3 regions of the Geodermatophilus sp. URMC 62 genome follow, and region 1 is predicted to be linked to each of the others. Evidence: predicted binding sites of a transcription regulator. Region 1 holds the regulator's gene; each other region holds the start of a gene.

Region 1 (10,280 bases):
AGGCACATCCAGCGGTCCATGACGATCCCCGAGGGATCGAGGCAGGTCATGGCACCGTCCGCTGAGCAGCACGCCGCCCGGTCACGCGCCCGATGCGACCTCCGCCGGTGAGTACCGAAGCCACCGGCGTGAGCCCGTCGGCGTGGGGGCAACGGCCGCGGCCGGAACCGGGGAGCGCTCACGTGATCGCGCGCTGGGTACCGGCCGGCCCAGCCGAGCTGACCGCCTGCCGGCGCGGGCTGGCCGCCGCCCTGCACGACGGCGCCCGCCCGCCCGGCGCCGACGAGGGCGCGGTCGAGCGCCTGCTGCTGGCCTACGAGGAGCTGGCCTCCAACGCGGTGCGGCACGGCCGCGGCCCGGTCGAAGTCACCGTGACCAGCAACGACACCTCGTGGCTGCTCGAGGTCAGCGACGCCGCGGCGGACCGGCCGCCCAGTCCCGCCATCGGCCGCGATCCGGCGAACGGCGGCCTCGGACTGCACCTGGTCTCCCGGCTGTGCGACGCACACGGCTGGACCACCGACGGGCACCGCAAGACCGTCTGGGCTCGCATCGACCACACGTCCCCGTGATCCCGATTCGCACCGCGGGCCCAAGCGCCCCAGCGCCTCGGCGGCGTTCGAGGGCTCGGCGATCACTCGGTCGACGCAGCCCGGCGCCGGAGCTCCGTCAGCTCGACCGCGGCGCCGGTGCGAATGGATCCGGGTGGAGCTCGCTACCGCCGTAGCCATTCCACGGAGTTGCCGTCACCGGCCTCGGCCGGGGGCGGCGGGGCGTAGGCGGTGCCGGCGACCCGGCCGCCGGTGCGGGCATGCCGCGCGTAGGCGGTGCCGGCGACCGGGCGGGGTCGCCGCGGCGGTGACGGGGGCTGGGTCACGCGCCTGTCCTCTCTCGTGGGGCTCCACGCGCAGCCGCCCCGGCCCTCCGAGGAGGGCCGGGGCGGCCGGGGTCTGGTATTCCAAGATCGCTGGTTTCGCGACCTTGATACACAATGTCACCGCGAGCCGCTGTGACATTTCGGCGATCCCGCCGGGACATCAGGCGAGGATCGCGCTGACATCCCGGCGAGCCTCGCCATCAGCTGCAGCCGCTGGTGGAGCCGCAGCCCTCGCAGACGTAGCAGCTGCCGGCCGGGCGCATCTTCGTGCCGCAGGTCATGCACAGCGGCGCGTCGGTGGCGGTGCCGGTCACCAGCTCGAACAGCTCGGCCGAGGAGTGCGCCTCCGTGACCGGCTTGTCGGCCGCCGGCTCCGGCTTGGGGGGCGCCTCGGTGGGCACCGAGCCGCGCAGCGCCTCGACGTCGACCTCCTCCTCCTCGACGACGTCCGCGGTGGAGGCCGAGCCGTAGCTCCCCGCCACCTGAGCGGCGCGCTCCTCGGCGCTGAAGATGCCGAGGGTGGCGCGGGTGTCGACCGGCAGGTGGTCCAGCGCCAGGCGACGGAAGATGTAGTCCATCACCGACTGGGCGATCCGGATGTCCGGGTCGTCGGTCATGCCGGCCGGCTCGAAGCGCATGTTGGTGAACTTCTGGATGTAGGTCTCCAGCGGCACACCGTGCTGCAGTGCGATCGAGATGCCGATCGAGAAGGCGTCCATGACACCGGCCAGGGTCGAGCCCTGCTTGCCGAGCTTGAGGAACACCTCACCGAGGCTGCCGTCCTCGTACATCCCGGCGGTCATGTAGCCCTCGGCGCCGGCGACGCTGAAGGACGTCGTCATGCTCTGCCGCTTCTTGGGCAGCCGGCGGCGGACCGGGTGCGACGTCGTGGCGACCGGAGCGGCCTCCACCTGGACCTCGTCGGTCTTCTTCTTCGCCTTGGCGTCGGACAGCGGCTGGCCGACCTTGCAGTTGTCGCGGTAGATCGCCAGTGCCTTGAGGCCGAGCTTCCAGCCCTGGAAGTAGATGTTCTCGACGTCCTCGACGGTCGCCGTCTCCGGCATGTTGACCGTCTTGCTGATGGCGCCGGAGATGAACGGCTGCACCGCGGCCATCATGCGGACGTGGCCCATCGGGGAGATGGCCCGCTCGCCCATGGCGCAGTCGAAGACCTCGTAGTGCTCCGGGCGCAGGCTCGGCGCGTCGACGACGTGGCCGTGCTCGGAGATGTACTCGACGATCGCCTCGACCTGCTCGTCCTGGTAGCCCAGGCTCTTCAGCGCCCGCGGGACCGTCTGGTTGACGATCTGCATGGACCCGCCGCCGACCAGCTTCTTGTACTTGACCAGCGAGAAGTCCGGCTCGATGCCGGTCGTGTCGCAGTCCATCATGAAGCCGATGGTGCCGGTGGGCGCCAGCACCGAGGCCTGCGCGTTGCGCCAGCCGTTGTCGGCGCCGAGCTCCAGGCAGTCCTGCCACTGGGCGGTGGCGACCCGCAGCACGTCGGCGTCGTCGGCGCCGACCGGGCGGATGGCGTCGTTGGCCGCGGCGTGCTTGCGCATCACCCGGGCGTGGGCGTCGGCGTTGCGGGCGTAGCCGTCGTAGGCGCCGACGATGCCGGCGAGCTCGGCCGAGCGGCGGTAGGCGGTGCCGGTCATCAGCGAGGTGATCGCCGCGGCCAGCGTCTGGCCGCCCCGCGAGTCGTAGGCGTGCCCGGTGGCCATCAGCAGCGCGCCGAGGTTGGCGTAGCCGATGCCCAACTGCCGGTAGGCGCGGGTGGTCTCCCCGATCGGCTCGGTCGGGAAGTCGGCGAAGCAGATCGAGATGTCCATCGCCGTGATGACCAGCTCGACGGCCTTGACGAAGGTCTTGGCGTCGAAGGTCCCGTCGTCGTTGAGGAACTTCATCAGGTTCAGCGACGCCAGGTTGCACGAGCTGTTGTCCAGGCTCATGTACTCCGAGCAGGGGTTGGACGCGTTGATCCGCCCCGTCTCGGGGTTGGTGTGCCAGTCGTTGATCGTGTCGTCGTACTGGATGCCGGGGTCGGCGCACTCCCACGCGGCCTTCGTGACCTTGCGGAAGAGGCCCTTGGCGTCGACGGTCTCGATGACCGAGCCGTCGAGGCGCGAGCGCAGGCCGAAGCCGGTGCCGTCCTCCACCGCGCGCATGAACTCGTCGGAGACGCGGACGGAGTTGTTGGCGTTCTGGTACTGGACGCTGGTGATGTCCTTGCCGCCGAGGTCCATGTCGTACCCGGCGTCGCGCAGCGCGCGGATCTTGTCCTCCTCGCGCGCCTTGGTCTCGATGAACTCCTCGACGTCGGGGTGGTCGATGTCGAGGACCACCATCTTGGCCGCGCGGCGGGTGGCGCCACCGGACTTGATCGTCCCGGCGGAGGCGTCGGCCCCGCGCATGAAGCTGACCGGGCCCGAGGCGGTGCCGCCGGAGGACAGCAGCTCCTTCGACGAGCGGATGCGGGAGAGGTTCAGACCGGCGCCGGAGCCGCCCTTGAAGATCAGCCCCTCCTCGCGGTACCAGTTGAGGATCGAGTCCATCGTGTCGTCGACGGCGAGGATGAAGCAGGCGCTGACCTGCTGCGGGGCGCTGGTGCCGACGTTGAACCACACGGGGCTGTTGAAGCTGAACACCTGGTGCAGCAGCATCCAGGTCAGCTCGTGCTCGAAGACCTCCGCGTCGCCCTCGCTGGCGAAGTAGCCGTGCTCGCGGCCGGCCGCGCCGTAGGTGAGCACCACCCGGTCGATGAGCTGGCGCAGGCTGCTCTCCCGCTGCGGGGTGCCCACGGCGCCGCGGAAGTACTTCGTGGTGACGATGTTGGTGGCGTTGATGCTCCACTCGGCGGGGAACTCCACGCCGCGCTGCTCGAAGTTGACCGAGCCGTCCCGCCAGTTGGTCATGACGACGTCGCGCCGCTCCCAGGTGACCTCGTCGTAGGGGTGCACCCCGGCGGTGGTGTAGACCCGCTTGACCTTCAGGCCCTTCCCCCGGGTCGGCGCCTTGGCGGGGGCGCGACGCGTGCGGCCTGACAAGCGGTCCTCGGTCTCGGTCACAGAGCTCTCCCTCGTGGAGTGGTCGGCGGCTGGGGAAGAGCCGCACTCGTTCTAGCGGGTGGTGCTGACGTTCCTGGCGTGCTCGGGTGTCCGGCGGTGCTGCCGGCGGTCGGGACGGGGTGCGGTCAGGTGGCGGTCCGGTCGGCCGCGGGCTGGCTGCGCCCGCCGCCGCGGCGGCGCGGCGGTGGGTCCAGCTGCATGCCCGGCAGCGGCGGGGTGCCGCCGGCGAGGTGGCGGGCCCGCAGCTCGGTGATGGCCTTCTCGAAGTCCTCGAGCGAGGTGAAGGCGCGGTAGACGCTGGCGAAGCGGAGGTAGGCCACCTCGTCGAGCTCCCGCAGCGGCCGCAGGATGGCCAGCCCGACCTCGTGGCTGGGGACCTCGGCCGCCCCGCTGGCGCGGATGGCGTCCTCCACCTGCTGGGCCAGCTGCTGCAACTGGTCCTCGTCGACCGGCCGGCCCTGGCAGGCCCGGCGGACGCCGGCGACGACCTTGGCCCGGTTGAACGGCTCGCTGACGCCGCTGCGCTTGACGACGGCGAGGACCGCCTCCTCCACCGTGGTGAAGCGGCGACCGCAGGCCGGGCACGACCGGCGACGGCGGGTGGTGGCCCCCTCGTCGGCCTCGCGCGAGTCGATCACCCGGCTGTCGGGGTTGTGGCAGAACGGGCAGCGCACTGCGGTTCACCTCCCTCCGCGACCGGCCCGTCACCCGCAACCGGTGACCGGTCCCGGGCGGCCGCGCCGGCGGCCGCTGATCGCCCCTCGGGGTCGCGTCTGTGGACCCCTCTGGGGACATCCGGTGGATGCCCCGGGGAAGTCCTGAGGATGACCTGTGGAGGACCACCGTCGAAGCAACTACTAGATGTAGGGGGACCCTAGGCCGGGCTCCACTACATCTGCAAGCCGAACGCGAGCATGTCTCTTCCGCCGCGATGTGCTCGCAACCCACCGGTGACCAGGCGCGAGCACGCTCCCCACCCGCCACACGACACGCCGAGGGCCCGCGCGTGTCGGCGTGCGGGAGAGGGTGGAACAGGCGTGGGGGACGCGCGCACGGGCACTGCCGGACGGCGGGTTCGTCGACGGTGGAGCTGCCCGCGGAGGCCCCGGCCCAGCACCGGGGCCCGGACCCACCGCGTCCGGCGGGGACGCCGGGACGGAGCGCTCAGACCGGGCGGCGGACGGCGGGACGCCCGCCGCGCGGGTGTGACGCCAGGTCGTCGAGGCGGATCGGGCGGGTCAGCAGGTCCGGCTCCCCGACCTCCGCGGAGGACGCCCCGGAGGACGCCGCGGAGGCGCCGGGGCCGTCCGGAACGGCGGGGGCGCCGACGGCGACCGCCGGCATCTCGGCCGTGAGCGCCCGGTGCCGGCCCGCACCGGCGGACCCGTCGGCGGGCGCCCGGTGCCGGCCCGCTGCGGCGGACCCGTCGGCGGGCTGCTCGGCGGTGCCGTCGGCGCCGTGCCGGCGGCCGGCACGGAACGTGCGGCGTGCCGGCTGCACCGCGGCCATCACGACGGTCGCGTCGGGACGGGGCGCACCGTCCTGCCGGTCGCGGTCGCCGACCTCGGCGCTCGGTGGCTCGGACGGCGACGCGGTGTGCGCGAGGGACAGGTGCCGCTCGGGCAGGCGCACACCGGCGAGGTCGACCCAGGTCGGCTCGCCCCCGTCGCGCCACCGCACCTGTGCCTGGCAGCCGCCGCGCTCGTCGTGCCGCCAGCCCAGCATGGCGCCGGGAGCCCAGGCGCCGTCCACGCACACCTCGACGTCCTGCGGCGAGCGGAAGACGACTGCGGCCCGGCTGTTCACGGCTGCTGACACGTCCTCGACCGTAGGTGCCGGTACTGCTCCGGCCGGTGAGCGACCTCGCGCGGAGGGTTGACGAACTCGCCGCCGCCCTCTCGTCCATGTCTGCCGGAGCTCGAGGGCGGACCCGGACGCCCCGCACCGCGCGCTCACGGCAGCTGGAGGACCTGGCCGGGCACGACGGACGAGCCCCGGAGGTCGTTGAGCTCCTCGATGGCGTCGACCACGACGCGCACGTCCTCCCCGTCCGCGGCGACCTCCCCCGCGATCGACCACACCGTGTCGCCCGGCTCGACGACGACGCTGCTCTCCCCCGCGAGCCGCAGTCCGCCGTCGGCACCGCCCACCAGCGGCGCGAGCCAGGCGCCCAGACCGACCGCTCCGCCGAGGGCGAGCACGGTGACGAGGCGCCGCCCCCGCCGGGTCAGCCGCACGGCGGCCGGCGCGCAGCCACCGCGGACGGGGCCACCGGTGGCACCGGAGCGCAGCGGCCGCCCGCTCGGACGGGCCGGGTCGCGCCGGGCGCCGGGCCGCTCGGTGGCCGGCCCGGCGGTGCGCACGGCCGCGGCGGCCTGGTGGTCGGGGACGGGGCGCAGGTGCCCGCCGACCCGCGGGCCGGAGCCCGGCAGGGCTCCGGGCGCCGCCGGCCGGGCCGGGCGGCCGGCAGCCGCCACACCTCCGACACCGACACCGACACCGACACCGCCACCGACACCGCCACCGCCACCGACACCGGCCCCCGGCCGGAGCGACGGCCGCCACGGGACCCGGACCGTCGCGTCGAACTCCAGCACGTCCTGCCGCACGGTGCCCATGACCCACTCCTCCTCGTCGGTGCCACCTGGTCGAACGCGTGTTCGATCGAACGCCTGTGCGATTCCTAGCGCAACCCGCCGACGGGGTCGACCCCGATACCTCCTGGCGGGTTTCGAACACACGTTTGAAGTACCGGCGCCGAGGCGCTACCGTCCGACCAGCACCCGTCCGCCGTCGCCTCCGGGCGCCGAGGCGGTCCCGTCCAGCCGGCGGTCCTGAACGACGAACCGCGGCCGGGCGGGAGCAGGACACGAGGGCCGTGGCAGCACGGCCGGCGAGGAGGAGACGTGGCGGGCACGAGCGGGACCGGCCAGCGCACACGCACCGGCGGGACGTCCCGCCGCGCGGGTAGCGGCGCGGGTGGGGAGGGGACCGGCGCGGTCCGCACCTTCCCCGACCGCACGGAGGCCGGCGACGGCCTGACGCAGCGGCAGCGCCGGGTCCTCGAGGTCATCCGCGACTCGATCGAGCGCCGCGGCTACCCGCCCTCGGTGCGCGAGATCGGCGAGGCCGTCGGCCTGTCCTCCGCGTCGTCGGTCGCCCACCAGCTCTCGGTGCTGCAGAAGAAGGGCTGGCTGCGGCGCGACCCCAACCGCCCCCGCGCGCTCGACGTCCGGCTGCCCGGTGAGACGCCGGGCGAGACCGCCGCTCCCGCCACTGCCCCCACCGGCGCACCCGCGGCCGACACCGGCGCGCCCACCTACGTGCCCCTGGTCGGCCGGATCGCCGCCGGTGGCCCGGTGCTCGCCGAGCAGGCGGTCGAGGACGTCTTCCCCCTCCCCCGCGAGCTGGTCGGCGAGGGCACGCTGTTCATGCTGCGCGTCGCCGGTGACTCGATGGTCGACGCGGCCATCTGCGACGGCGACTGGGTCGTCGTGCGCCAGCAGCCCACCGCGGAGAACGGTGAGATCGTGGCCGCGATGCTCGAGGGCGAGGCCACGGTGAAGACCTACAAGCGCCGCGACGGGCACGTCTGGCTGCTGCCGCACAACCCGGCGTACGAGCCGATCCCGGGCGACGAGGCGACCATCCTCGGCCGTGTCGTCACGGTGCTGCGCCGGGTCTGACGCCGCACCGCTCGCTGAGCGACCCGCCCCGTGGGGGCGGGTCGGCCGGTCACCGACCGACGGGTGGGCCGGCCGGGTCGCGCCGCCGGCGCAGCCGCCCGCCGATCCAGACGAGGACGGCTGCGACGGCAGCGGCCACCAGCCCGGCCGTGACCGGCGAGGGGCCGCCACCGTCGCCGGAGAGCAGTCCCGCCAGCGACGGATCGGCCGGGGCCGACGGCGCAGCCGGCGTCGACGCCGCGGTGGCAGCCGGCACCGGGACCAGCGTGACGTCGCCGGGCACGCCCTCCCCGGCGACGAGCAGCGCGCCGCCGTCGGCGGTGAAGGTGACCGCTTCCCCCTGTGGCTCCGCGGGCAGCGCGACGCGCACGGGCTCGCCGGCCAGCGCGCCCGGCACGTCGGAGCCGGCCAGCGGCCAGACGTAGGCGTCGGTGTAGGTCCGCAGCGCGATCCGGCTGCCGTCACGCGCGACCGCGCCACCGGTGACCAGCAGCTGGCCCGCACGCCCGACCGGGCCGCCGGGCGTGCCGGTCAGCGTGAAGGACACCGTGCCGACGTCGGCCAGCCCGACGGTGCCGCCGTCCACCAGCGGAGCGGCCGGCCGGTAGACGTGGCTGGCGCCCAGGACCTCCTTGGTCACCACGTACGGGGTGCCGTCCGGGGCCAGCAGCAGTGCCTCGGCGTCGTGCGCGCCGTCGGGATAGGTCAGCCGGTACAGCGCGGTGGCGCCGTCGGGACGCAGAGCGATGAGCGCGACGGTGGCCCGGGTGCCGTTGTTGTCCCCGGTGTCGGCCAGCCACACCGTGCCGTCCGGGCCGACCGCGAGGTCCTCGGGGTCGTAGGGGTCCAGCGGGGCGGTCACGACGTCGACGACCTGGCAGGTGCCGTCCAGCGCGTACACCGCCACCTGGTCGCCGCCGTCGGCCATCACCACCACCCGGTCACCGACGTCGACGAGGCCCGACAGCTCGGCCAGCCGCGGATCGGTGACCTGGCAGCGGACGGACGCCGCGGCCGGCTCCTGGGCGCCTGCGGACGGCGCGCCGGCCAGCGTCAGCGCCAGTGTCAGGGCCAGGCAGACGGGGGCGGCCGCCCCGCGGCGGGCCCTGCGACGGCCGGAAACGGGCCCGCGACGCCTGTCAGGACCGCGCGGACGGACGGCCGGCTCGCGCACGAGGCCAGCGTGACAGCACGGCTGCGTCCAGTGCGTGAACCACGCCCAGCAGCAGGAGGCCGACGGCCGCGCCGACCACCGCGTCGGTCACCCAGTGGAAGTCCAGCGACACCATGGCCACACCGGTGGCCACCGGCCCGAGCACGCTGAGCCACCACAGCGTGCGCTGCACCCGCGGACCCAGCCGGTACTCGACCGCCTGCCAGCGGGCCACCCCCCACATGAGCACGGCGTTGGCCACGTGCCCGGAGGGATAGGAGGCCCCGTCGCGGTGGAAGAACGACCCCGGGTAGGCCGGGGCGGTGCGCCCGGTGCCGAACTTGAACGCGTAGACGACGACGGTGAGCAGCGCCAGCGCGGTGAGGACCCGCACCAGCGGGAGCAGCGTCCGCTGCCGCACGCACAGCCAGCCGACCAGGACGGCCAGCACCGCGAGGATGGTGCCGCGCCCGCCGATCTGGGTGACCGCCCAGACCGGCCAGTAGGCCGGGGAGTCGCGCAGGTCCCAGCCGCTGACCGCCTCGGAGACCCGCAGGTCGACCCACTCGAGGTAGCCGCGGCTGAGCAGGTCCACGGTGACGGCGGACGCGACGAGGAAGGCACCGAGCAGCAGCCACCACGGCGGGCGGCCGGGGGTCACCACGCGACCGGGCAGGGCGGCGGGCTCGCCGGGCCCGTCCCCGGCCGGTGCGCCGTCCCGGCGCCGCACCACGCCGCTGGTCATCCGGTCACGGTACCGGCCCGTGACCCGTCCGTGACCTCGGCCGCCCGAGGGCGAGGCGGACGGTGGGGCAGACGGCGAGCCGCCCGGGGCCTGGCGCGGAGCCGGGCACCCGGGCGGCGGGGTGCGGGGAGGACCGGTCAGCCGACGGGCACGGCGAACCGCTCGAGGGCGGCGGCGAGGCCGCCGTCCACCCGCGCGGAGAGCCGGGTGCCCGACGCCTCGTGCTGCTCGCTGAGCACCTCGCCGTCGCGGTGGACGCGGGCGACCAGGTCACCGCGGTCGTAGGGCACGAGCACCTCGACCTCGACGTCCGGGTGCGGCAGCCGGGTCGCGACGATCTCGCGCAGCCGCTCGATGCCCTCGCCGGTGCGCGCCGAGACCCAGACCGCGCCCGGCAGGGCGCGGCGCAGGGTCAGCACGTCGTCCTCGGTCATGGCGTCGACCTTGTTGACGACGATCAGCTCGGGCACCGCCGCGGCGTCGATCTCCTGCAGCACCACGTGCACCGCGTCGATCTGGCCGAGCGGGTCGGGGTCGGAGCCGTCGACGACGTGCAGCAGCAGGTCGGCACCGGCCACCTCCTCGAGCGTCGACCGGAAGGCGTCGACGAGCTGGTGCGGCAGGTGCCGCACGAAGCCGACGGTGTCGGTGAGCGTGTACTCGCGGCCCTCGGGCGACTGTGCACGCCGCACCGTCGGGTCGAGGGTGGCGAACAGCGCGTTCTCCACCAGCACGCCGGCGCCGGTCAGCC
Region 2 (10,280 bases), 1.2 Mb from region 1:
CTGGCCAACCGGGTGCTGCTGATGGACCGGGTCGACGCCGCGGCCCACCGCACCGAGCGCAGTCCCGACGCCCGGTTCGCGGTGCTCTACTGCGACCTGGACGGCTTCAAGGGCGTCAACGACCAGCTCGGGCACGACGCCGGCGACGAGCTGCTCGTGGCGGTCGCGCGCCGGCTGGAGCAGGCGGTGCGGCCCGCCGACCTAGTCAGCCGCCTCGGCGGGGACGAGATGGCCGTCCTGCTCGACGGCGTGACCGGCGCGGAGGAGGCGGCCGGGGTGGCCGAGCGGCTGCTGGCGGCGCTGGCCGAGCCCTACGCCGTCGACGGCCGGGAGGTCGTCGTGACGGTCAGCGTCGGGATCGCGGTCGCCGACGCGGAGGGCCTGGCCGGGCCGCGGCTGCGCGAGGAGCAGGACGCCGCGTCCGGGGCGGACGGGGGCGGGCACGCCGAGGAGGTGCTCCGGGCGGCCGACATGGCCCTGCAGCGGGCCAAGGCGAGGGGCGGGCACCGCTACGAGCTGTTCAACGAGCCGCTGCGCCGGCGGACCCGGGACCGGCTGGGGCTGCGCGCCGCGCTGCGCCGCGCGGTCGGCGCCGGGGCGGTCACGGTCGCCTACCAGCCGATCGTGCGGGTGGCCGACGGCCGGCTGGTGACCGTCGAGGCGCTCGCGCGGTGGCACGACGACGAGCGCGGCGAGGTGCCGGCGGCGGAGTTCATCGCCGCCGCCGAGGAGACCGGGCTGATCCACGAGCTCGGCGCGCAGGTGCTCGAGCAGGCCTGCGCGCAGGCCGCGCGGTGGCGCCGGGTCTTCGGGGCCGCCACCCCCCGCGTGGCGGTCAACGTCTCGACCCGCCAGCTGCTCCCGGCCGACTTCGCGCCCTGGGTGCTCGCGCTGCTCGACCGCGTCGGGCTGCCCGCGGACGCCCTCGAACTGGAGATGACCGAGTCCTGCGCCGTGGAGCCGGGCGCGCGGGCGGCCCTGGAGCAGTTCACCGCGGCCGGCGTCGTGCTGGCCGTGGACGACTTCGGCACCGGCTACTCCAGCTTCGCCGCGCTGCGCGAGCGGACGCCGCAGGCCTTCAAGCTCGACCGCTCCTTCGTCGCGCGGCTGCCTGACGACCGCCCGACCGACGCGATCGTCTCCGCCGTCCTCGCGCTCGCCCACCACCTGGGGGCCACCGTCACCGCCGAGGGCGTGGAGACCGAGGAGCAGCTGCGGCGCCTCCGGGAGCTCGGCTGCCCGCAGGTCCAGGGCTACCTGCTGGGCCGCCCGGCGCCGGCGGACCGGATCGAACGGGAGTGGCTCGCCCGTCCGCGGTGATCCGCGGTGCACCCGCGCGGGCCTGTGGACAGGGGCCGGCCGTCCACAGCGCCTCCGCGACGGCGCCGCGCCGCCGGGAGAGCATCGCCGGCATGGCGACGACGGCGGACGACACCTGGCTGCGGACCCTGCTGCTCGGCGGCGACTGGCACGCCGACGGCGCCGACGCGGGCGCGGTGGCCGCCGTCCTGGCCGGACGCGACCCGGCGGTCGACGGGTCGGGCGGGGCCACCGGGGCGCTGCTGTCGGCCCTGGCGGACGCGTGGGAGCGGGGCTGGCAGCCGGCCGACGTCGCCCACGCGGTCCGCCGCCGGGCGACCACCCGCGCGGCCCGGCTGGTGGTCGCCCTCATCGCCGAGGACGCCCGCCGCTCCGACGCCGCCTCCCGGGCGCCGCAGGGCTGGGTCGACCAGCTCCGCGAGCTGGGGGCGCTGGGCGCCGGCACCCCGGCCGGCGACCCCGCCGTGGTGGCCGCCTGGCACCGCGCCGAGGGCCGGTCGGCCGGCGAGGCGTGGCGGGAGGTGCTGATCGTGGCCGCGACGCTGCGCACGCTGGCGCGGATCGACCAGTTGCTGCCGCCGCCCTCGCGCTGGGGCCCGGCGGCGCGCCGGGCGGAGCCGGCGTCCGCGCCCGACGACGCCCGGGCGCTGCGCCGCATCCGGGCGCTGCTGGCCAAGGCGGAGTCCACGGGGTTCCCGGACGAGGCCGAGGCGCTCACCGCCAAGGCGCAGGAGCTGATGACCCGCCACGCGGTCGACTCCGCACTGCTGGAGGCCGGCGACGGGGCGGCCCGGACGGGCGTGGGCACCCGCCGGGTCCACGTCGACGACCCGTACGTGCGGGCCAAGGTGCAGCTGCTGGGGGCGGTCGCCGAGGCCAACGGCGTGCGGCTGGTCTGGTACCAGGGTCTCGGCATCGCCACCCTGGTCGGCAACACCTGCGACCTCGACGCCGTCGAGCTGCTGTTCACCTCGCTGCTGCTCCAGGTCGGCCAGGCCCTCGGGGCCGCGGAGCGGGCGGCGCGCCGGGGGTCGGCCTCCCGCTCGTTCCGCCGGGCGTTCCTGCTCGGTTACGCGAGCCGCATCGGTGAGCGGCTGACCAGCGCGCGCGACCGGGCCGCGGCGGCCGCGGCGACGGAGCAGGGCGTGGACCTGCTGCCCGTCCTGCGCTCGCGGCAGGAGGCGGTCGACGACGCGTTCACCGGGCTGTTCCCCCGCGTCCGCAGCAGCCGCGGCCGCTCCCCGGCGGACGCCGCGGGCTGGTGAGCCGGCCGCGCGGCCGCCGACTCCGCCGAGGTCGGCTCCCGCCACCCGCACCTGCGCTGACGTCCGGCCGCGTCTCCGCGGCAACGCCCCCACGCTCGTGACCTGCGGTTTCCGTCACTGGTCGGCCATAGCCTCCGAACACACGATCGACGAGGAGGCGCCGTGCCCGAGCCGAGCAGCACTCCGCACCCCTCCGGCAGCCCGCTGCCCGAACTGGCCCGGGCGATCACCGCCGGCGCCGTCCGGCTGGCGGCCGCCACCGCCTCGTGGCTGTGCCTCGTGGCCGAGTTCGACGAGCGCGACGGCTGGCACGGGTGGGGCATCCGGTCCTGCGGGCACTGGCTGGCGTGGCAGTGCGGCCTGACACCGGGTGCCGCGAGAGAGCACGTCCGCGTGGCCCGGGCCCTGCGCCTGCTGCCGCTCGCCGAGGCGGCCTTCGCCGACGGGCGGCTGTCCTACTCCACGGTGCGGGCGCTGACGCGCATCGCCGAGCCCGACACCGAGGAGGCGCTGCTCGACCTCGCCGTCGACACCACCGCCGCCCAGCTCGAGCGCTTCGTCCGCTCCTGGCGCCGCACCGACCGTGCCGACGACGAGGAGCGTGACCGGCCCGGGTCCCAGGAGTCCTTCGAGTACTCCTGGGACGACGACGGGATGCTGACCCTGCGGCTGCGGATGCGTCCCGAACCCGGCGCGGAAGTGCTGGCCGCCATCGAGTCGGTCGCCGAGCGCGAGGCCCGGCGCGAGCGGGCGCAGAACGCGCGCACCCGGGAGGCCGGTCCGGCCCGGGGATCGGACTGGCAGGAGCGGCAGGAGCTGCACCGTCGCTGTGCGGACGACGACGAGCTGGCCGGGCTGGCCCGCGAACGCACCACCGCCCGCCGGCTGAGCGCGCTCGCCTCGCTCGCCCGGGCCGGGGTGGACGCCGACCGCCGTCCCGGCGACCCGCCCCGGCGCGAGGTCGTCGTGCACGTCGACGCTGCCGTCCTCGCCGACGACACCGCGGCCGGCCGGGCGCACCTGGAGGGCGGTCCGGCCCTGACGCCGGCCCAGGCCCGGCGCGTGCTCTGCGACGCCACCGCCGTGATCATGCTGGAGCGCGGCCGCGAGCCCCTCGCCCTCGGCCGCGGACGGCGACGCGCCAGCAAGGGACAGCGGCGGGCGCTGCTGCGTCGCGACGGCGGCTGCGCACGGCCCGGCTGCCCGGAGACGCGCGTCGAGCGACTCCACGCCCACCACCTGCGCCACTGGTCCTTCGGCGGTCGCACCGACCTGGACAACCTCGTCCTGCTCTGCGATGTCGACCACGGCCTGGTGCACGACCGCGACCTGGTCGTGGCCCGGGTCGACGGCCGGCTCGCGGTCACGGCACCCGACGGGCGGTACGTCTGGGGCACCGCCGACGCGGCCTTCCACGGCGGCCTGGCCGGCCTCCACGACACCTCGCAGCCCCGGGACGCGGCAGCCGAGCCGACGACGCTCGACCCGTTCACCGGCGTGCACCCGATCGACGACGAGGTCGGCCGGCGGCCGGTGCGTGTCGCCCGCCGGGCCGAGGACGCCCAGGGGACGCGGTCGGCTCGTCGGAGACGGGCCGCGGCCGGACGGCGGGGCCTCCGCACCGGCAGCCGTCCGGAGGGCCGATCGCTCCGGCGGACCGGCCCTTCCGCCGGTCAACGCCCCTCCGCCGGTCAACGCTCCGGCCGGACTGCTGACCTCCCGGACCGGACGGCGTGCGCGGCGGAGGACGCCGCGGCGATGGGCAGGGTCTTGTTCCCCGCGGGTGAGCCGGCGCTCGGCGACGCGCTGCCCCCGAGCGGCGACCGGATGGACCTGCGGCATGCGGTCGGGGTCCTCGCGGACCACCGCGACCGGCTCCGCCGCCTCACGAGCGGGGACGGGCCGTCCGGCACCTGACGACCGGCGTTCCCGCGGAGACGCGACCGAGTCGATCCCGCCGCGTTCCCGTCCCGTTCCCGCGGAGACGCGACCCTGCCGATCCCACCGCGTTCCCGTCGCGTTCCCGCGGAGACGCGGCCGAGCCCGCGGAGCCCAGCGTCCAGCAGGGTTCCGTTTGCCGATCTCGGGCCCCGGGCAGCGCGTGCCGGTGCCCCGAGAGAAGCAGGACAACCCCGCCGGCGGCTCGGCCTCCGTCCGCACCCGCCGGCTGCGCGAGACGGCTCGCGACGTCCTCGGCTTCGACGACTTCCGCCCGGGGCAGGAACGCGCGATGCAGGCCGTCCTCGCCGGCCAGGACACGCTGGCGGTGCTGCCCTCGGGGGCCGGGAAGTCGGCGGTGTACCAGGTGGCCGGGCAACTGCTCGACGGTCCGGTGCTCGTCGTCTCGCCGCTGATCGCGCTGCAGCGCGACCAGGTGGAGCGGCTCGACGAACTCGGGGACGCCGTCGGCCGCGCCGCCCAGCTCAACTCCAGCCTGTCGGCCGGCGACCAGCGCGCAGCCCTGGAGGGGCTGGCGGACGGAACGGTCCGCTACCTCTTCCTCGCACCCGAGCAGCTGGCCAAGTCCGAGGTGGTCGACGCCGTCCGCGACGCCGGCCCGGCGCTGTTCGTCGTCGACGAGGCGCACTGCGTCTCCGCCTGGGGCCACGACTTCCGCCCCGACTACCTGCGGCTGGGCCAGGTGGTCGAGCAGCTGGGGCACCCGACGGTGCTGGCGCTCACCGCCACCGCCGCCCCGCCGGTGCGCGCCGAGATCCTCGAGCGGCTGTCGATGCGCGACCCGGAGGTCGTCGTCGCCGGCTTCGACCGGCCGGAGATCCGGCTGGAGGTCGACCACCACGCCGACGCGCACGCCAAGCGGCAGGCGGTGCTCGACCGGGCGGCCGGCGAGGTGGAGGCCGGCCGCGGCCCGGGCATCGTCTACAGCGCCACCCGCAAGGGCACGCTGGACCTCGCGGAGGCGCTGACCGAGCGCGGGCTGCGCGCCCGGGCCTACCACGCGGGCCTGAAGAAGAGCGAGCGCGAGGACGCCCAGCGCGCGTGGATGGACGACGAGCTCGACGTCGTCGTCGCCACCACCGCCTTCGGCATGGGCATCGACAAGCCCGGCACCCGCTTCGTCGTCCACGCCGAGCCGGCCGACTCCGTCGACAGCTACTACCAGGAGATCGGCCGCGCCGGCCGCGACGGCGACCCGGCGCTCGCCGTCCTGGTCTACCGGCAGGAGGACCTCGGCCTGCGCCGCTTCTTCGCCGCCGGCGCCCCCGCCGAGGAGGAGCTGCAGCAGGTGGCCGGGCTGGTCGCCGCGGCGCCGGCCGCCGGGGTCGAGGACGGCGTCGACGTCAAGCAGCTGCGCGAGGAGACCGGCCGCCCCGCCACCCCCCTGGCCCGCGACCTCAACCTGCTCGAGCAGGTCTCGGCCGTCGTCCTCGACGAGGAGGGCGCCGCTCACCCGGCCGAGGGCGCACCGTCCCCCGGCGAGGCCGCGGCCGCCGCGCGCGAGCTGGCCGAGCACCACGAGCGGGTCGACCAGAGCCGGGTCGAGATGATGCGCGGCTACGCCGAGACCACCGACTGCCGCCGCCAGTTCCTGCTCGGCTACTTCGGGGAGCAGCTCGACGAGCCATGCGGCAACTGCGACACCTGCTCCGCCGGCACCGCGCAGGAGCACGCCACCGTCGTCGACGCCGACACCCCGTTCCCACCCGAGACGCCGGTCGTGCACACCGAGTGGGGGCCGGGGATGGTCATGCGGGTCGAGGACGACCGCGTCGTCGTCCTCTTCGACGAGGTCGGCTACAAGACCCTCGCGCTCAAGGCGATCGAGGCCAACGACCTGCTCCAGGTCCGCGGCGGCTGACCACCCCGACCTCGGGCATGCTGTGCCGCACGTCACACCCGACCCGGAAGAGGTGGCCCATGGCCCCGGCAGAACGGTCGCCGCTCGGCGACGAGGCGTTCGACCAGCTGCTCGCCCACGCCCGTCTGGACCTCAGCACCGAGCGACGGGCCGCGGCGGGTCCGGCCGTGACCATGGTCCTCGGGCTGTACGACAGCCTCGACGAGATCGCCGTGGGCGAGACGCCCCCGGCCGCCGCCTTCGACGCGCGGTGGGCGTGAGGACGTGCAGCCCTCCGAGCTCGACATCGCCGAGGCCGCCCGCCAGATCGAGCAGCGCACCCTGTCCCCGGTCGAACTCGTGCAGTCCGCGCTCGACCGCATCGAGGCGGTCGAGGGCCGGCTGAACGCCTTCGTCGTCGTCACCGCCGAGCAGGCGCTGGAGGCGGCGCGGCAGGCGGAGCGGGAGATCGCCGACGGCGGCCACCGTGGGCCCCTGCACGGCATCCCGGTGGGCATCAAGGACCTCTACGACGTCGCCGGCCTGCCGACCACGTCCAGCTCCGCGGTCCGCGCCGAGCACGTCGCGACGGAGGACTCCGCCTGCGTGGCCCGGCTCCGTGACGCCGGCGCGGTCGTGGTGGGCAAGACGCACACCCACGAGTTCGCCTACGGCGTGCTGACGCCCACGACCCGCAACCCCTGGGACACCGGTCGCGTGCCGGGCGGCTCGAGCGGCGGCTCGGGCGCGGCGGTGGCGGCCGGCGAGTGCCTGGTGGGGATGGGCACCGACACCGGCGGCTCGATCCGCATCCCGGCGTCGGTGTGCGGCACCGTCGGCCTCAAGCCGACCTACGGCCGCGTCTCGCGCCACGGCATCACGTCCCTGTGCTGGTCGCTCGACCACGCCGGACCCCTCACCCGCACCGTGCGCGACGCGGCCCTGACGCTCCAGGCGATCGCCGGCTTCGACGCCCGCGACCCGGGCTCGGCGTCCGAGCCCGTCCCCGACTTCACCGCCGACCTGGAGGCCGGGGTCCGCGGCCTGACGCTCGGCGTGCCGACCACCTACTTCTTCGACGACGTCGACCCCGAGGTGGAGTCCGCCGTCCGGGAGGCCATCGGCGTCCTCGAGGCACAGGGGGCGAGGCTGCGGGAGGTGGAGATCCCCTTCGCCGAGCAGATGATGGCCGTCGAGTTCGGGGTGCTCGTCCCGAGGCCAGCGCGTACCACCAGGAGCTGCTGCGCGAGTCCGGGGAGCTGTACACCGACGACGTCCGGGTGTTCCTCGAGGCCGGCGAGACGGTGCTGGCCACCCAGTACATCAAGGCCCTGCGCGTGCGCACGCTGGTGCAGCAGGCGTTCCGCCGCGCCTTCGAGGGTCTCGACGCGCTGGTGTGCCCGACCCTGCCCGCCGCCGCGGCCGAGGTGGGGCAGCAGACCTTCACCTTCCCCGGCGGGAGGGAGAAGGCGGTGATCGACGCCTGGGTCGGCCACTCGGCCCCGGGCAACGTCACCGGCCTGCCGGCGCTGTCCGTGCCGTGCGGCTTCACCTCCACCGGGCTCCCCATCGGCCTGCAGGTCATCGGCCGGCCCTTCGACGAGGCCGGGGTGCTCCGCGTGGGACGGGCCTACGAGTCGGCGACCGACTGGGGGACGCGGCGCCCCCCGCTCTAGTACTGCAACGGCACGTGCTCATCGTCCGTACGAGAACAGCAGGTCAGGACTCCGAAGGCCCGTTGCGAGGCTTGCGCGGCACACACCTTCCTCGCAGGTCACGGGGCCGGCGCTCGGCAGGTGCCGTTGCAGTACGGAGGCCGTCTCCGGAGGAGAGATTCCGCTCCGGGCGTCTGGACACCGCTGGGCACGGCGATCGAGGATGGACCGGCATCGGGCAGGAACCTCACAGGATCCAGGTCACCTCCGACCAGCGGACGCGCGGACCCGTGGGCATGCCCTGCTACCGAAAGAGGCCTCACACCATGCACCACACCCCGACGACGAAGCCGAGGTCTCGTGCCGGGACGGTTCGCGGCCTGGCGGTGGCCAGCGCGACAGGCCTGTTGCTCGCCGTCCTCCCGTCAGGCGTCGCCGCCGCAGCCGGGCACACCCTCGAGGTGGGACCGGGCGAGCGGTACAAGACCATCCAGGACGCCGTGGACGACGCCGCGTCCGGCGACACACTCAAGATCGCGCCCGGCACCTACACCGAGGCCGTGTGCATCGAAGGCAAGGGCCTCACGATTGTCGGCTCGGGGCGCGACGAGACGATCATCGACTGGCCGCTGGACGAGCCACCGGCCGTCGAGCCTGCGGCCTGCTGGACGGAACAGGAGCGCGTCGATCCTGCGGAGACCCCCCCTGGCGACGTGTCGGACAACGTGTCCGGGCTGTTCTTCCTGAACCCGGACGGCCCCGTCGACGTGACAGCCCTCCAGACCCGCAACCACCCCGCCCACGGGATCGCCGCGTGGGGTGCCGACGGCTTGGACGTCAGCGACACCAAGGGCTACGGGCATGGCCGCTACGGCATCCTGGCAGCCGACTCGACTGGCAGCCGGATCGTCGACAACGTCGAGGTGGGCGTCGACCGCGGCACCGCCGACCAACCCGACAGGGGCACTGCCGCGATCGCCGTCGCTGACTCCGAGGACGCGCGCGCCCGCATCGCCGGTAACGTGGTCGAGGGCTACAACATCGGCCTCTTCGCCCGCGAGTCCCGCGGCGGACGCATCGTCGGCAACAGCGTGAGCGGCAACTGCCTCGGCGTCGTGGTCTTCGACGACGCGCTCACCGAGATCCCGGACGCGACCCGGAATGTCGAAGGCGGGGACTGGAAGGTTGCCGGCAACCGGTCGGCCGAGAACGACCTGCTCTGCCGGTCGACCCGAGGTCGTGGCACAGCGATCCTCTCCGGCGTCGGCGTGCAGATCACGAACGCCGATGACGTGGACATCGAGCACAACGTCATCCAGGACAACACGCCCGGCGTGGACCCCGCCGTGCTCGCCAGCCCGGCCGGCGGACTCGTGCTCCTCACGCAGCCGCCGTTCAACAACCCGCTGGGCACCGATCCCGGTCCGGTCGAAGACGTCGAGGTGGCCGGCAACACGATCACCGGCAACGCCCCCGTCGACGTCGTGCTGGGCTCACCCGACCTGAACCCGATCCTGCGCCCGGTGGGCGAGGGGATCGAGTTCCGCCACAACACCTGCAACTCCAGCATCCCGCCAGACATCTGCGCACCCTGACGCGCGGGGTCCGCCGGCCTCGACAGGCAGACCCACCTGCGCGCCAGAACCCGCGTGCCCCTCGCTGACTCGGCCTGATGGCGCCAACGACGCCACGTCCAAGCCCGCGCCCACTACCGCGCCCGACGACAGGCACCGCCATGACTGCCGTTGCAGTACCCGGCCGGGCCGGTCACCGCACCGGGTGCTCACCCTGCGGGACCGCGGGGAGACGTCGATGATCAAGGCCGGAGAGCCGGGCACCGCGCCCGGTGCGGGAGGAGAGCGCACGTGAAGGTCCTCGGCATCAACGCCATCTACCACGACCCGGCGGCGGCTCTGGTCGTCGACGGACACGTCGTGGCCGCGGCCGAGGAGGAGCGGTTCAGCCGGCGCAAGCACGGCAAGCGCCCGCTGCCGTGGAGCGCCTGGGAGCTGCCCGAGCTGTCGGCGGCGTGGTGCCTGGCCGAGGCGGGCATCCGCCCCGAGGAGCTCGACGCCGTCGCCTACTCCTTCGACCCGGCGCTGATGGTCACCCCGGAGGAGACGGGTCTCTTCGACGACGGCGACGTCATGCGCAAGCGGTACGCCGAGATGGCGCCGGACTTCCTCGCCCACGCGCTGCCGGGTCTCGACCCCGCGAAGGTGCACTTCGTCAAGCACCACG
Region 3 (10,280 bases), 4.9 Mb from region 1:
GGTGGCCCGGCCGGTGGAGTTGAAGTCCAGCAGCACGACCCACTCACCGGTGGTCTGCTGCGTGCCGGCGCTGGCGTCGGTGATGTCGGTGCCCTCGAGGATCGCCGGGCCGAGCAGGTACTTGACGCTGCCGTCCTCGCTGCACGCGGCCACGTAGTCCTCGGAGCGGTCGACCGCGCCGGCGGCCTCCTCCGGCGAGCAGGTCAGCGTCGCGTACGCGGCGGCGGCCTGCTCCTGGGTCACCGGCGGGGCGTCGGGGTCGGGGATGGCCGGGTCGGCCACGGCGCCGTCGGAGGGCGTCGCGCCCGCGCCGTCGGTGGGCGCGGCGGAGTCGGTGGCCGCGGCGGAGTCGGTGGCCGCGGCGGAGTCGGTGGGCGCGGCGGAGTCGGTGGCCGCGGCGGGATCCGACGGCGTCGCCGCGTCCGTGGGCGCCGCGCTGCCGCTCGCGCCGGCGCTCTCGCTCGGGGCGGCGCTGTCGCCGGCCTCCGCCGGCGCGGCCGGCTCGGGACCGCCGATGACCGGCCGGAACCGCAGCTGGGCGGTCTGACCCAGCTCCCGCGCCTGCTCGCCGTTGTCACCGGGCACCGAGATGACGATGTTCGAGTCGCCCTCGGTGACCACCTCGGCCTCGGCCACGCCGAGGCCGTTGACCCGCTGCTCGATGATCTGGCGGGCCAGCTCGAGGTCCTCGGGGGCCGGCGCCTGGCCGTCGGGGGTGCGGGCGGTGAGGGTGACGGTGGTGCCGCCGCGCAGGTCCAGCCCCAGCTGCGGCGTCCGGTCGGTGCCGGTGAAGAAGACCAGGCCGTACATGACGGCGATGATCAGCACCAGCGCGCCGAAGTAGCGGCGCGCCGGCAGGGCGCGGTTGGCCACGGGTCCTCCGGTCAGAGGGTCTTGCCGGAGGGGCCGTCACCGGGGCGCTCGTCCCGGGCCGGCAGGTCGTCGGCCACGGGGTCGACGACGGGGTCCACCACCGGGTCCACGGCCGGGCCGGTCACCGCCGGCTGCCGCACCTGGACGACGGCCTGGCGCGCGTAGGTCACCACGACGCCCGGGGCGATCTCGACCTGGACGGTGGCCGGGTCGTCGAGACCGGCGACCGTGGCGTAGACGCCGCCGGCCATCGTCACCGGCGCGCCGACGGCGAGGGCCGACTGCGTCTGGTTCTGCTGGCGCTTGCGGGCCCGCGCCGGCAGCACGATCAGCGCCACGAACGCCAACACCAGCAGGAGCAGGGGGAACAGTTCCACGACGGGAGTGCCTCTCTACCGCGCTCATGTGCACGCGGTGGGTGCGGTCCGGGTCGGGACCGCTCGGGTACGTCGGTCATGGCACGCACGGAGACCGGCCGCCGACACACGGTCGCGCGGCCGGGACCGGGTCGACCCGGCGGGGGGTCGAGTTGCGCGCCAGCGCGGACGAGTCTAGGCGTCGAACAACGGTTCCGACGACGAACCCGGGTCGCGCGGGACTGCTGTGACACCGCCGAGGGGGATCCCGCCGCGCGGCACCGGCCGGCCGAGGTGCCGCCACGCGGCCTCGGTGGCCACCCGCCCCCGCGGGGTGCGCGCCAGCAGGCCGGCCCGCACGAGGAACGGCTCGCACACCTCCTCGACGGTGTGCGGCTCCTCCCCCACCGCGACGGCGAGGGTGCTCACGCCCACCGGCCCCCCGGAGAAGCGGGCGACCAGTGCCTCGAGCACCTCCCGGTCGAGCCGGTCCAGGCCGAGGTCGTCGACGTCGTAGAGCGCCAGCGCGGCGCGGGCGACGGCGCGGGTGACCCGGCCGTCGGCCTCCACCTCGGCGTAGTCGCGCACCCGGCGCAGCAGCCGGTTGGCGATGCGCGGCGTGCCGCGGGAGCGGCTGGCGATCTCCGCCGACCCGTCGTCGGTGAGCTCGACGCCGAGCAGCTCGGCGCTGCGCGCGAGCACCTGCTGCAGCTCGGCCGGCTCGTAGAACTCCATCTGCCCGACGAAGCCGAACCGGTCGCGCAGCGGCCCGGTAAGCAGGCCCGCCCGGGTGGTCGCGCCGACCAGGGTGAAGGGGTTGATCTCCAGCGGGATGGCGGTGGCCCCGGGCCCCTTGCCGACGACGACGTCGACCCGGAAGTCCTCCATCGCCATGTACAGCAGCTCCTCGGCCGGCCGGGCGATGCGGTGGATCTCGTCGATGAACAGCACGTCACCGGGGCCGAGGTTGGACAGCATCGCGGCCAGGTCACCGGAGCGCTCGATCGCCGGGCCGCTGGTGATCTTCACCGCGGTGCCCAGCTCCGAGCCGATGATCAGCGCGAGGCTGGTCTTGCCCAGTCCGGGCGGACCCGACAGCAGCACGTGGTCCGGCGGGCGGCCGCGGCGTTTGGCGCCCTCGAGCACCAGCGCGAGCTGGCGGGCCACCTTGGGCTGGCCGATGAAGTCGTGCAGCGAGTGCGGCCGCAGCGCCGACTCGACCACCCGCTCCTCGTCACCGGCCTGCGGCGAGACGCCGAACTCCCGGCCCGGGCCGTCGTCCACCTCCCCGGTCAGCGCCCGGTCGAACGGCGTGCTCATGACCTGCCCAGCAGCTGCAGGGCCTGACGCAGCAGCAGCGCGACGTCGACCCGCCCGGTGGCGGTGAGCTGCTCGTCGGCCACCGGCGTCAGCGCCGTGATCGCGGTGTCGGCCTCCCGGCTGCTCCAGCCCAGCCCGATCAGCGCCGCGGCGAGCTGGTCACGCCACGGCGTCACCGGGGTGAGCGGGCCGGCCCCGGCGGGCAGCGCGGCCGGGCCGTCGAGCTGGGTGTCCGCCGTCGTGGTCCCCAGCCGGTCGCGCAGCTCCAGGATCAGCCGCTCGGCGCCCTTCTTGCCGATGCCGGGCACCTGCATCAGCGCCTTGACGTCGGCCATCGACACCGCGCGGCGGACCTCCCGCGGCGGGTGGATGGCCAGCACCGCCTGGGCCAGCCGCGGGCCGACGCCGTTGGCCGTCTGCAGCAGCTCGAACAGCTGGCGCTCGTCGTCGTCGGCGAAGCCGTAGAGGGTCAGGGAGTCCTCGCGGACGACGAGGCTCGTGGCCAGCCGCGCGTCCTGGCCCACGGCCAGCCGGGCGATGGTGCCGGGCGTGCACTGCACCGACAGGCCGATCCCGCCGACCTCGACCACCGCGCCGTCCGGCGAGACCGCGGCCACCCGGCCGCTCACCGACGCGATCACCGGCTCACCCCCGTCCAGCGCGGCAGCGTCGTCGAGCGGACCGGCGCGCCGATCCCGCCGGCGATCGCGGCGACCCGCAGCCGCTCCTGGGCCGGGCCGCGCCAGACGTGGCAGACCGCCAGCGCCAGGGCGTCGGCGGCGTCGGCCGGCCTGGGGGCGGCCGACAGGCCCAGCACCCGGGTGACCATGAGGGTGACCTGCTCCTTGTCCGCGCGGCCGTTGCCGGAGATGGCCGCCTTGACCTCACTGGGCGTGTGCCAGGCGACCGGCCGGTCGGTCTGCGCCGCGGCCAGCGCCGCGACCCCGGCCGCCTGCGCGGTGCCGGTGGCGGTGCCCTTGTTGTTCTGCGTGAAGACGCGCTCGATGGCCACGACGTCGGGCCGGTGCTCGCGCAGCAGCGCCGTCACCTGGGTGTGCAGCTCCAGCAGCCGCAGCTCCAGGTCGAGCTCGGCGGAGCTGCGGATGACCCCCACCCCGACGACGGCCGGGCGGGCGCCGGGGCGGCCGTCGACCACGCCCCACCCGCACCGGGTCAGCCCCGGGTCGATGCCGAGCACCCGCATGGCGCTGCCTCCCACGGACGCGTCTCCCCCCGGCCGAACTGGTGTTCGACCGAGGCTAACCGTCGCGGCCGACGATCGGGTGCGACACGCCCGCCCGGTGCGGTGCTGGAACGGCCCCCTCGCAGGGGCCCGCGCCGAGCGGAGCGAGGCGTGGGGGCGAGGGGGTCCTTCCATCAGCCGACGTTGGCGAGGACCTCGTCGGGGACGTCGTAGTTGGCGTAGACGTTCTGCACGTCGTCGCAGTCCTCGAGGGCGTCGATGAGGCGGAACACCTTGCCGGCGCCCTCCTCGTCGAGCTCGACGGTGACGCTCGGCACGAAGCCGATCTCGGCGGAGTCGTAGTCGATGCCAGCGTCCTGCAGCGCGGAGCGGACGGCGACGAGGTCGCCCGGCTCGCAGACCACCTCGAGGGTGTCGCCGAGGTCGCGCACCTCCTCGGCACCGGCGTCGAGGACGGCCATGAGCACGGTGTCCTCGTCCACGCCGTCGGTCGCGGGCACCACGACGACGCCCTTGCGGGAGAAGAGGTAGGACACCGACCCCGGGTCGGCCATGGACCCGCCGTTGCGGGTCATGGCAGTGCGGACCTCCATGGCCGAGCGGTTCTTGTTGTCGGTGAGGCACTCGACGAGGACCGCGACGCCGCCGGCGGCGTAGCCCTCGTAGGTGATGCCCTGGTAGTCGACGCCGCCGGCCTCGGCGCCGGAGCCGCGCTTGACCGCGCGGTCGATGTTGTCGTTGGGCACCGAGCTCTTCTTCGCCTTCTGGATGGCGTCGTAGAGCGTCGGGTTGCCGGCCGGGTCACCGCCGCCGGTGCGGGCCGCGACCTCGATGTTCTTGATCAGCTTGGCGAACAGCTTGCCGCGCTTGGCGTCGATCCCGGCCTTCTTGTGCTTGGTCGTCGCCCACTTGGAATGGCCGCTCACTGATCTCCTCCGGGGTGGGGGGCACCGGCGCCGGCGCCACTGGGGACAGCCACCGCCCCGCCGACCGCGGCCGCGCGCCGCACGATCTCCACGAAGAGCCCGTGGACCCGGGTGTCCCCGGTCAGCTCGGGGTGGAAGCTGGTGGCCACGACGTCGCCCTGGCGCACCGCGACGATCCTACCGTCGGCCGCTCCGCCCACGACCCGCCCGAGGACCTGCACCCCGGGCCCCGTCTCCTCGACCCACGGCGCGCGGATGAAGACCGCCGACAGCGGTCCGCCGGGCACGCCGTCGAGCGCGATCCGCGACTCGAAGGAGTCGGCCTGCCGGCCGAAGGCGTTGCGCCGCACGGTGACGTCGAGGCCGCCCAGGGTGGGCTGGTCCGGCGGGGCGTCGAGCAGCCGGTCGGCCAGCAGCACCAGACCCGCGCAGGTGCCGTAGGCCGGCAGCCCGCCGCGGACGGCGTCGCGCAGCGGCTCGAGCAGGCCGGTGCGGACGGCGAGCTTGGTCATCGTCGTCGACTCCCCGCCCGGCAGGACCAGCCCGTCGACGGCGGCCAGCTCCTCGGGACGCCGGACCAGCACCGCCTCGGCGCCCAGGCCGGTGAGGACGGCGAGGTGCTCGCGGACGTCGCCCTGCAGCGACAGGACGCCGATGCGCGGCCCGCTCACCAGCCGCGGGTGGCGAAGCGCTCGGTCTCGGGCAGCGTCGCCACGTTGATCCCGACCATCGGCTCGCCCAGGCCGCGGGACACCTTGGTGATCACGGCCGGGTCGTCGAAGAAGGTGGTGGCCTGCACGATCGCCGCCGCGCGCTGCGCCGGGTCGCCGGACTTGAAGATGCCCGAGCCCACGAACACGCCCTCGGCCCCGAGCTGCATCATCATCGCCGCGTCGGCCGGGGTGGCGATGCCGCCGGCGGTGAACAGCACGACGGGCAGCTTCCCGGCGCGGGCCACCTCGACCACCAGGTCGTGCGGGGCGCGCAGCTCCTTGGCCGCGACGTACAGCTCGGTCTCGTCGAGGGTGGCCAGCCGCCGGATGCCGGCGCGCAGGGCCCGCATGTGCCGGGTGGCCTCGACGACGTTGCCGGTGCCGGCCTCGCCCTTGGACCGGATCATGGCCGCGCCCTCGTCGATCCGGCGCAGCGCCTCGCCCAGGTCGGTGGCGCCGCAGACGAAGGGCACGGTGAAGTCGCGCTTGGCGATGTGGTGGGCCTCGTCGGCCGGGGTGAGGACCTCGGACTCGTCGACGTAGTCCACGCCCAGGCTCTGCAGCACCTGCGCCTCGACGAAGTGGCCGATGCGGGCCTTGGCCATCACCGGGATCGAAACCGCGTCGATGATCCCCTGGACCATGTCGGGGTCGCTCATGCGGGCGATGCCGCCCTGCGCGCGGATGTCGGCGGGCACCCGCTCCAGCGCCATGACCGCGACCGCGCCCGCGTCCTCGGCGATCCGCGCCTGCTCCGGAGTGACGACGTCCATGATCACGCCGCCCTTGAGCTGCTCGGCCAGGCCGCGCTTGACGCGGTCGGTGCCGGTCGCCGGCGCGGCGGTCGGGTCGGTCGGGACGTCGGCGTGCGAGGACACGGGCTGCTCCAGGAGAGGGGGGACCCGGGCCGGACGGCCCACGACCGCGACCATCGTAGGTCGGGTCAGCGGGCCGCCGACGTGCCGCTGGTCACGGCGTCCAGTCCGTCCTCGACGTCGAAGAACCGCGGCAGCGGCCGGTCGCCGTGCAGCCGCAGCAGCCGGGGCAGCCGGCGCTCGCGCAGCAGGTGCGTGTCGCGGACGGCGTCGTTGTAGAAGCGGCGCGCCAGGGCGATGCGGTCCTCGGCCTCGGCGAGCCCGCCCAGCAGCGCCGGCGGGAGGCCGGTGAGGTCGGCCGGGAGGGCGCGCAGCTCCCGGCCGAGGGTGTTCTCGGCGAGCTCGCGGTCACCGGCCGGCAGCTCGCGGGCCTCGTAGGCCGCCGTCTTCAGCCGGGCGGTGCGGTCCTCCCCCAGGACGGCGGAGTGCTCGGCGGCCAGGTCGGCGGCGAGGGCGGCGCGCTGCCGCAGCCGGGTGTCGAGGACCGTCCAGGCCCGCGCCACGCGCCCCTCCAGGCGGCGCAGGCGGGTCAGCGTCCACGCCGTCCAGGCCAGCAGGAGGACGACGACGCCCGCGAGGAGGAGCAACCAGGCCTCGGGCGTCACGGCCGACCACGCTAGCGGCGGACCCTCCGCAGCAGGGACGGCCACGCTCCCGCGTCGTCGACACCGCCCGCCGTGCCGGTCGCGGCGGGCAGCTCCTCCCCCTCCTCGTCGGCGGCGGTGACCGCGCCGGAGCCGGGCAGGACGACGGTCTCGTAGACGGCGAGCACCCGGCGCGCCACCACCTGCCAGTCGTAGCCGGCGGCCACCTCCCGTCCGGTGGCCGACAGGGCGGCCCGGCGGGCGGGGTCGGCGAGCAGGTCCGACAGCGCCCGCGCCAGCGCGCCGCTGTCGCCCCGGCGGACGAGCACGCCGGCCGTGCCGTCCTCGAGCACCCGGGCGAAGGCGTCGAGGTCGCTGGCCACGATCGGCGCGCCGGCGGCCATCGCCTCGATGAGGACCACACCGAAGGACTCGCCCAGCAGGTTGGGCGCGCAGTAGACGTCGACCGAGCGCAGGAACGCGGCCTTGTCGGTCTCGGAGACCTCCCCGAGCAGCGCGACGTGCGGCCGCAGGTTCTCGGCCACGGCCTCGTGCAGCGCGTCGGGGTCACCGCGGCCGGCGACCAGCAGCCGCGCGCCGGGGTGCTCGCGGACGACGGTCCGCATGGCCTCCAGCAGCACCGGCAGGCCCTTGCGCGGCTCGTCGTAGCGGCCGAGGAACCCGATGGTCGGCCCGTCGACGCCGCGGGCGGTGCCGGGCAGGCAGGGCCCCTCGGCGAAGGGGGCGACGTGGACGCCGTTGGGGACGATCACCGCGTCGCCGCCCAGGTGCTCGACCTGCACCCGGCGGGCGAAGTCGGACACGGCGATCCGCCCGGAGATCTTCTCCAGCCAGGGGCGCACGACCGGCCCCCAGGCGGCCAGCCACTTCGAGCGCACCGTGGCGGCGTGGAAGGTGGCCACGATCGGCCCGGTGGCGATCATGCAGACGAGCAGGCCGATCGACGGCGGCGCCGGGTCGTGCACGTGGACGACGTCGAAGTGCCCCTCGCGCAGCCAGCGGCGGACCCGGGTGGCCGACACCGGCCCGAACTGGACGCTGGCCATCGAGCCGTTGTAGGGGATGGGGACGGTGCGCCCGGCGAAGGTGATCCAGGGGTCGGTGAGCGACTCCTCGTGCTCGGCCGGGGTGAGCACCTCCACGTGGTGGCCCAGGCCGCGCAGCGTCTCGGCGAGGTCGCGCACGTGGTACTGGACGCCGCCGGGGACGTCCCACTGGTAGGGGCAGACCAGGCCGATCCGCATCAGCCGCGCCTCCCCGTCGGCGGGTCGGGCGGCACGTCGGCCCAGACCCGGCCCGGCACGTGCCAGTCCTCGGGGCGGACGGCGAGGTCGCGGGTGAAGGCGTCGGCGACGCCCTGCGTGCCCGCGGCGACCCGGTCGCGCAGCCGGCCCGGCCCGTCGACGCGCACCTCGGGCCGGACGGCGAACTCCCAGCCGCGGTCGGTGAAGCGGCAGATCGCCGGGTGCAGGGCGGCCCCGGTCCGGGCGGCCAGCAGCGCGGGGCCGGCGGGCATCGTCGTCGGCCGGCCGAACAGCTCCACCGGGACGCCGCCGGGCCCGAGGTCGCGGTCGGCGACCAGGCAGGTGAAACCCCCGCCGGCCAGCTCCTCCCGGAGGACGGCGGAGCTCGGTTGCTCTCCCCCGGTCAGCGGCAGCACCCGGATGCCGAGGGACTCCCGGTACTCCAGGAACCGCCGGTAGAGCGACTCCGGTCGCAGCCGTTCGGCGACGGTCGTGAACGGCCCGCCGAGCCAGTCGACGAGCCACACCCCCGCGGCGTCCCAGTTGCCGCTGTGCGGCAGGGCGACGACGACGCCGCGGCCCTCCTCCCGCGCCCGCTCGAAGTGCTCGACGCCGGAGCTGACGGTCTCGGCCACGATCCGCCGGCGGGGCAGCCGCGGCAGGCGGAAGGCCTCCTGCCAGTAGCGGGCGTAGGAGCGCAGCGCGCGGACGGTGAGCTCGGCGAGCTCGTCGTCGGCGAGCCGCCCCCCGGTGGCCACCCGCAGGTTGGCCCGCAGCTGGCGCACGCCGCGGCCGTCGCGGCCGGCCGCCCACCGGCCGCCGGCGTCGAAGGCGCCGCGCGCCAGCGGCTCGGGCAGCCGCTGCACGGCCTGCCAGCCGGCCGCGTACCCGAGGTCGGTGAGCCGGTCGGCGACCCGGGCGGCGACCCGGGCACCGGCACGGCCGGGGGCGGTGGTGCCGGCGCGCTCGCCGCTCACCGCGCCGGCGTCGACGCCGCCGGCGCCGCCTTCCCCCGGGCACCGCGGTGGACGGCGACCACCCGCTGCACCACCGTCACCGCCCCGCCGACGACGAGCAGCCACAGGCCGACGTCGACGGCGTAGGGCAGGCCGAGGCCGGTCAGACCCGTGCCGGCGAGCACCAGGATCAGCCGCTCGGTGCGCTCCACCAGCCCGACGTCGCAGGGGATGCCGACACCCTCGGCGCGGGCCTTGGTGTAGCTGGTCAGCACGCCGAGGACGAGCCCGACGAGGGCGAGCAGGGCGAGCAGCCGGTTCCCGCCGTCGCCGGTGTACCACCACACCAGACCACCGAAGACGGCGGCGTCGACGGCCCGGTCGCAGGTGGAGTCCAGCACCGCGCCGAACGCCGAGCCGCCGCCGCGGGCGCGGGCGAGGGCGCCGTCGAGCATGTCGAGCAGCACGAAGACCGTGACGGTGAACGCGCCCCAGAACAGCTGCCCGTGCGCGACGAGCAGCACCGCGCCGGCGATCGCGCCGAGGGTGCCGGTGAGGGTGACCATGTCCGGGGTCACCCCGGCCCGGGCCAGCCGGGTGACCACCGGCGCCCAGAACCGGCCGACGGCGGCGCGGGCACCCGAGCCCAGCATCAGGCCCCCCGCGGCGCGGCGGCCGCCGGCCAGCTCTGGGCCAGCAGCGCGCGGGTCTCGGCCAGCACCTGCGGCAATACCCGCGTCAGGCCGATGACCGGCATGAAGTTGGTGTCGCCGCCCCAGCGCGGCACCGCGTGCTGGTGCAGGTGGTCGGCGATGCCGGCGCCGGCCACCGCCCCCTGGTTCATCCCGATGTTGAAGCCGTGCGCGCCGGTCACCTGCCGCACCACCCGCATCGCCGTCTGCGTGAACGCGCCCAGCTCGGCGACCTCGGCGTCGGTGAGGTCGGTGTAGTCGGGCACGTGCCGGTACGGGACCACCATGAGGTGTCCGGCGTTGTACGGGTAGAGGTTGAGGACGGCGAAGACGGTCTCGCCCCGGGCGACGACCAGCCCGTCCTCGTCGGTCATGGCCGGGATGAGGCAGAACGGGCAGTCGTGCTCGCCGGTCGGCTTGCCCGACCCGCGGATGTAGGCCATCCGGTACGGCGTCCACAGGTGCTCGAAGACGGCCGCCGGGCCGCCGTCGTCGCTGGAGACGGGGACCGAGAAG

The links. The regulator LexA, encoded in region 1, represses DNA repair genes until DNA is damaged. The targets are predictions, from matches to a motif close to TCGAACANNTGTTCGA.
Region 2: a site for LexA is predicted at 2,720-2,735, ahead of ACU616_RS07440 (DUF222 domain-containing protein). Genes of this name have one in related genera too.
Region 3: a site for LexA is predicted at 3,787-3,802, ahead of ruvC (crossover junction endodeoxyribonuclease RuvC). Genes of this name have one in related genera too.

The regions. Positions count from the first base shown of each region.
Region 1 is NZ_JBRFHY010000001.1:333,076-343,355, forward strand. Features, by position in the region: gene ACU616_RS01550 (ATP-binding protein) at 183-572, shown strand; gene ACU616_RS01555 (hypothetical protein) at 716-877, opposite strand; gene ACU616_RS01560 (vitamin B12-dependent ribonucleotide reductase) at 1,078-3,945, opposite strand; gene nrdR (transcriptional regulator NrdR) at 4,071-4,619, opposite strand; gene ACU616_RS01570 (hypothetical protein) at 5,110-5,763, opposite strand; gene ACU616_RS01575 (LysM peptidoglycan-binding domain-containing protein) at 5,898-6,563, opposite strand; gene lexA (transcriptional repressor LexA) at 6,852-7,631, shown strand; gene ACU616_RS01585 (hypothetical protein) at 7,681-8,805, opposite strand; gene ACU616_RS01590 (phosphatase PAP2 family protein) at 8,771-9,529, opposite strand; gene hflX (GTPase HflX) at 9,667-10,280, opposite strand, start outside.
Region 2 is NZ_JBRFHY010000001.1:1,541,367-1,551,646, forward strand. Features, by position in the region: gene ACU616_RS07430 (putative bifunctional diguanylate cyclase/phosphodiesterase) at 1-1,320, shown strand, start outside; gene ACU616_RS07435 (DUF2786 domain-containing protein) at 1,413-2,585, shown strand; gene ACU616_RS07440 (DUF222 domain-containing protein) at 2,748-4,502, shown strand; gene ACU616_RS07445 (RecQ family ATP-dependent DNA helicase) at 4,693-6,405, shown strand; gene ACU616_RS07450 (hypothetical protein) at 6,465-6,665, shown strand; partial or broken gene ACU616_RS07455 (amidase) at 6,745-7,527, shown strand; gene ACU616_RS07460 (amidase family protein) at 7,689-8,060, shown strand; gene ACU616_RS07465 (right-handed parallel beta-helix repeat-containing protein) at 8,366-9,634, shown strand; gene ACU616_RS07470 (carbamoyltransferase family protein) at 9,905-10,280, shown strand, end outside.
Region 3 is NZ_JBRFHY010000001.1:5,265,289-5,275,568, forward strand. Features, by position in the region: gene secD (protein translocase subunit SecD) at 1-873, opposite strand, end outside; gene yajC (preprotein translocase subunit YajC) at 885-1,250, opposite strand; gene ruvB (Holliday junction branch migration DNA helicase RuvB) at 1,425-2,549, opposite strand; gene ruvA (Holliday junction branch migration protein RuvA) at 2,546-3,190, opposite strand; gene ruvC (crossover junction endodeoxyribonuclease RuvC) at 3,187-3,768, opposite strand; gene ACU616_RS25260 (YebC/PmpR family DNA-binding transcriptional regulator) at 3,927-4,679, opposite strand; gene pdxT (pyridoxal 5'-phosphate synthase glutaminase subunit PdxT) at 4,676-5,350, opposite strand; gene pdxS (pyridoxal 5'-phosphate synthase lyase subunit PdxS) at 5,347-6,270, opposite strand; gene ACU616_RS25275 (hypothetical protein) at 6,336-6,872, opposite strand; gene ACU616_RS25280 (glycosyltransferase family 4 protein) at 6,884-8,116, opposite strand; gene ACU616_RS25285 (phosphatidylinositol mannoside acyltransferase) at 8,116-9,093, opposite strand; gene pgsA (phosphatidylinositol phosphate synthase) at 9,090-9,725, opposite strand; gene ACU616_RS25295 (HIT family protein) at 9,725-10,280, opposite strand, start outside.